2 regions of the Actinocorallia longicatena genome follow, and region 2 is predicted to be linked to the other one. Evidence: predicted binding sites of a transcription regulator. Region 2 holds the regulator's gene; the other holds the start of a gene.

Region 1 (2,391 bases), on a different contig from region 2:
CGACGACGAGCACGTAGGCGTCCTCCAGGACGGCCTCCATGCGCTCGGGGTCGGTCACCATGTGCGGCGACAGGTAGCCCTTGTCGAACTGCAGGCCCTCGGTGAACTCCAGCTCCATGCCGAAGGTGTGGGCCTCCTCGACGGTGATGACACCGTCCTTGCCGACCTTGTCGAAGGCCTCGGCGATCAGCTCGCCGATCTTGCCGTCCTGCGCGGAGATCGCGCCGACGTGGGCGATGGCCTTCTTGTCGTCGACCTCGGTCGCCGACTTCAGCAGCAGGTCGGAGACGTGCTTGGCGGCGATGTCGATGCCGCGCTTGAGGCTCAGGGGCGACGCCCCTGCGGCGACGTTGCGCAGGCCCTCGCGGACCAGCGCCTGCGCCAGGACGGTCGCGGTGGTGGTGCCGTCACCCGCGACGTCGTTGGTCTTGGTGGCGACCTCCTTGACGAGCTGGGCCCCGAGGTTCTCGTAGGGGTTCTCCAGCTCGACCTCACGCGCGATGGTGACACCGTCGTTGGTGATGGTCGGGGCGCCGAACTTCTTGTCGATGACGACGTTGCGGCCGCGCGGGCCGATCGTCACCTTTACCGCGTCGGCGAGCGCGTTGACGCCACGCTCAAGGGCGCGGCGGGCATCCTCGTCGAACTCCAGGATCTTGGCCATGAAGAGTCTTCCTCGTTGTGTTGTGCTTCCAAGCACGACGCCCCGGCCGCCCTAGGGGCCGCCGGGGCGGGTGCGAAGTTCAAGGCCGCGAAGAGATCACGGCCGGCTGAAGCTTCTTACTTCTCGACGATCGCGAGGACGTCACGGGCGGACAGGACGAGGTAGTCCTGGCCGCTGTAGCGAACCTCGGTGCCGCCGTACTTGGAGTACAGGACGACGTCGCCGACAGAGACGTCCAGCGGAATGCGGGCGCCCTTGTCGTCTACGCGGCCGGGACCGACGGCGAGGACGGTGCCCTCCTGCGGCTTCTCCTTGGCGGTGTCAGGGATGACCAGGCCGGAGGCGGTGGTGGTCTCGGCCTCGAGGGGCTGGACCACGATCCGGTCCTCGAGCGGCTTGAGAACAACCTTGGTGGCGGTCGACATGTCGAACCTCCCCTTCGATTGTGATCTTGAAGATAACGTGTCAGTCAGGGAAGCGACTTCCGACCGGCCTGTCGTCGCGGGTGCCAGACCGGGCTCGTCGCATTGGCACTCACACTAGGAGAGTGCCAGCCAGAGATTATGCCGTGACCTGCTGCCCGTCAACCGGACGCTCTGTGACACGGAGCCTCTACGGTGGTTCGCATGGAGATCGACGGGTTCCAAGAGCTGCTGACCCCGGCTGGACAGGACGTTCTGCTCTCAGCGATGGAGTCCGACATCTCCGAGAAGGGCCTTCTGGCGTCCGCGACCCGGCTGCGCGCCCGCCACTCTGCGTCACTGGTCTCCGCGGCCCTCACCCAGGTCCGGCTCCGCCACCGGGCGGTGGCCAAGTTCGGCCCGGACGCCCTCCGCATGTACTTCACCCCGCACGGTCTCGAGCAGTCCACCCGCGCTTCGGTCGCCGAGTACCGGGCGGGGCGCTTCTTCGGGCCGGTCCTCGAGCTGTGCTGCGGCATCGGCGCCGACCTGCTGCACCGGGCGCGCGCCGGGATCGCCGGCGTCGGCGTCGACCTCGACCCGCTGACGGTCGCCGTCGCCCAGGCCAACCTCGCCGCCTTCCAGATGGGCAACCTGGCCTCCGCCCGGGTCGGTGACGCCCTGGAGCAGGACCCGGCCGGGTTCGAGGCCGTCTTCGCCGATCCGGGCCGCCGCACCGCCCGCGGCCGGGTCTTCGACCCCAGGTCCTACGAGCCGCCCCTCGACTCCCTGCTCGCCCTCGCGGCCCGCGCCCCTGCGGCCTGCGTCAAGGTCGCCCCCGGCATCCCCTACGAGGCCATCCCCGACGGCGCGAGCACCGAGTGGATCTCCGACCACGGCGAGGTGAAGGAGGCGGCCCTCTGGTTCGGCGCCCTGGCCACCGGCCCGGTCCGCAGCGCCACCCTCCTGCGCGACGGCCATGTCCACACCCTCACGCCCGACGCCTCCCTCGGCGACGCCCCCGTCGGCCCCTGGGCCCGCTACCTCTACGAGCCCGACGGCGCCGTGATCCGCGCCCATCTCGTCGCCGAGGCCGCCGCCCTCCTCGACGGCCACCTGGCCGACCCCCGCATCGCCTACGTGACCTCCGACCGGCTCGTCGAGACCCCCTACGCGACGGCCTACGAGGTCCGCACCGTCCTCCCGTTCTCCGTCAAACGGCTGAAGGCGCTCCTGCGCGAGAACGACATCGGCACCCTCACGCTGAAGAAGCGCGGCTTCGCCGCCGACCTCGACCGGCTCCACAAGGACCTCAAACCCACGGGA
Region 2 (2,391 bases):
CAGAAGAGGCCGGTGAAGGCTCCGTTGCCGAAACAGTGATCGAAGTGACCATGGGTGTTGATCACCGCGACGGGCTCCCCGCAGCCGAGCTCGCGCAGATCGTCATGGAGCGCGCGCCCCAGGGGCAGCGACGCCAGCGTGTCGACGAGGACGGCCCCGTGCCGTCCGATGATCACGCCGACGTTCACGTCGAAGTCCGCGTACCGGCGGCGGTAGCAGCGGTCTCCCACCTCTTCCCAGGACATGGACAAAGACTCTCGCACATCGGCTTCGGTGGGGTGACCGTACACTTGGCACTCATACACTGGGAGTGCCAGAGCACAGGCGGCGACCGGGCAGGAGGTGAGCGCGTTGCTGGATGATCGCAAGCTGTCGATTCTGCGTGCCATCGTCGAGGACTACGTGTCCACCAACGAGCCGGTGGGCTCCAAGGCCCTGGCGGAGCGGCACGCCCTCGGCGTCTCCCCGGCGACGGTCCGCAACGACATGGCCGTGCTGGAGGAGCAGGGGTACATCACCCAGCCCCACACCAGCGCGGGCCGGATCCCCACCGACAAGGGGTACCGGCTGTTCGTCGACAAGCTTTCGACGATCAAGCCGCTGTCGTCGGCGGAGCGCCGCGCGATCGAGACCTTCCTCGGCGGGGCCTATGATCTCGACGACGTCGTCAACCGGACGGTGCGGCTGCTCGCCCAGCTGACCCGGCAGGTGGCCGTCGTGCAGTACCCGTCGCTGACCCGGTCGTCGGTGCGGCACATCGAGCTCGTGCCCGTCGCCGCGCGGCGGCTGCTGCTCGTGCTGATCACCAACACGGGCAGGGTCGAGCAGCGGGTGATCGAGACCGCCACGGACGTGACGGACGATTCGGTCGCCCAGATACGTACCATTCTGAATGGGCTTCTCGACGGGCAGGCGCTCGCCGAGGTGCCCCTCGCGGTGGTCGACCTCCCCGACCGGGTGGTCGAGGAGGACCGGGCCGTCGCCGTGGCGGTGCTCTCGGTCCTGCTCGAGACCCTGGTCGAACGGCACGAAGAGAAGATCGTCTTCGCGGGCGCGGCCAACCTCGCCCACGTGGACTTCTCGCAGTCCCTCCGGGACGTCCTGGAGGCGCTGGAGGAACAAGTCGTGCTGATGCGGTTGTTGGGCGAGACGGGCGATCCCGCCTCGCTGATGGTCCGCATCGGCACGGAGAACCAGATGGAGGGGCTCCGGTCCACCTCCGTCGTCGCCACCGGATACGGTGCCGACGGGCTCGCCCTGGCCCGGCTCGGGGTGCTAGGCCCCACCCGAATGGACTACCCCGGAACGATGGGAGCGGTACGCGCTGTGGCACGTTACGTCGGTCAGATTCTGGCGGGATCGTAGTGCGCGACTACTACGCCACCCTCGGGGTGAGCAGGAACGCGACTCCTGACGAGATCAAGAAGGCCTACCGCCGGCTGGCCCGTGAACTTCACCCCGACGTCAATCCCGACGCCGCGTCGCAGGAGAAGTTCAAGGAGGTCACCCAGGCCTACGAGGTCCTCTCCGATCCCAAGAAGAAGGAGATGTACGACCTCGGCGCCGACCCGTTCGCCTCGGGCGGCGGGGGCGGGGCACCGGGCGGCTTCGGCGGGGCGGGCTTCCCGTTCAGCGACATCATGGACGCCTTCTTCGGCAACGCGACCTCCCGCGGCCCGCGCAGCCGGGCCAGGCGCGGCCGCAACGCCACCCTGCGCGTCGAACTCGACCTGCAGGAGACGGCGTTCGGCACGACCCGTGAGCTGACCATCGACACCGCCGCGGTCTGCAACGCCTGCACCGGCACCGGCGCGGCCCCCGGCACGCACCCCGACCAGTGCGACATGTGTCACGGGCGCGGCGAGATCCAGCAGGTCCAGCGGTCCTTCCTCGGTCAGGTCATGACCTCGCGCCCCTGCCCCCAGTGCGGCGGTTACGGCTCGGTCATCCGCACGCCCTGCCACGAGTGCTCGGGCGACGGCCGGGTCAGGACCCAGCGCACCATCAAGGTCAAGATCCCGGCGGGCGTCGAGCACGGCACCCACATCCAGCTCGCGGGCGAGGGCGAGGTCGGCCCCGGCGGCGGCCCCGCCGGCGACCTGTTCCTGGAGATCGTCGAACGGCCCCACGCGATCTTCGAGCGGGACGGCGACGACCTGCACTGCACCGTTCAGATCCCGATGACGGCCGCCGCCCTCGGCACCACGGTCACCATCGAGACCCTCGACGGAGCCGAGGACGTCGACATCCGTCCCGGCACCCAGTCGGGCCAGGTCATCCCGCTCTACGGCAGGGGCGCCCAGCACCTCAACGCCAGCGGCCGCGGCGACCTGATGATCCACGTGAACATCGAGACGCCCACCCGTCTCGACCCCGAGCAGGAGGAGCTGC

What was found. Region 2 encodes HrcA, which represses chaperone genes, less so after heat shock. Its sites were predicted from a motif close to TTGGCACTCTCNNNNNGAGAGTGCCAA; they were not measured.
Region 1: groES (co-chaperone GroES) is a predicted target of HrcA. The motif match lies at 1,192-1,218, and genes of this name have one in related genera.

The regions. Positions count from the first base shown of each region.
Region 1 covers NZ_BAAAUV010000017.1:3,803-6,193, reverse strand. The annotation lists gene groL (chaperonin GroEL) at 1-664, opposite strand, end outside; gene groES (co-chaperone GroES) at 781-1,089, opposite strand; gene ABD785_RS27800 (class I SAM-dependent methyltransferase) at 1,291-2,391, shown strand, end outside.
Region 2 covers NZ_BAAAUV010000027.1:64,861-67,251, forward strand. The annotation lists gene ABD785_RS34165 (MBL fold metallo-hydrolase) at 1-245, opposite strand, end outside; gene hrcA (heat-inducible transcriptional repressor HrcA) at 352-1,365, shown strand; gene dnaJ (molecular chaperone DnaJ) at 1,359-2,391, shown strand, end outside.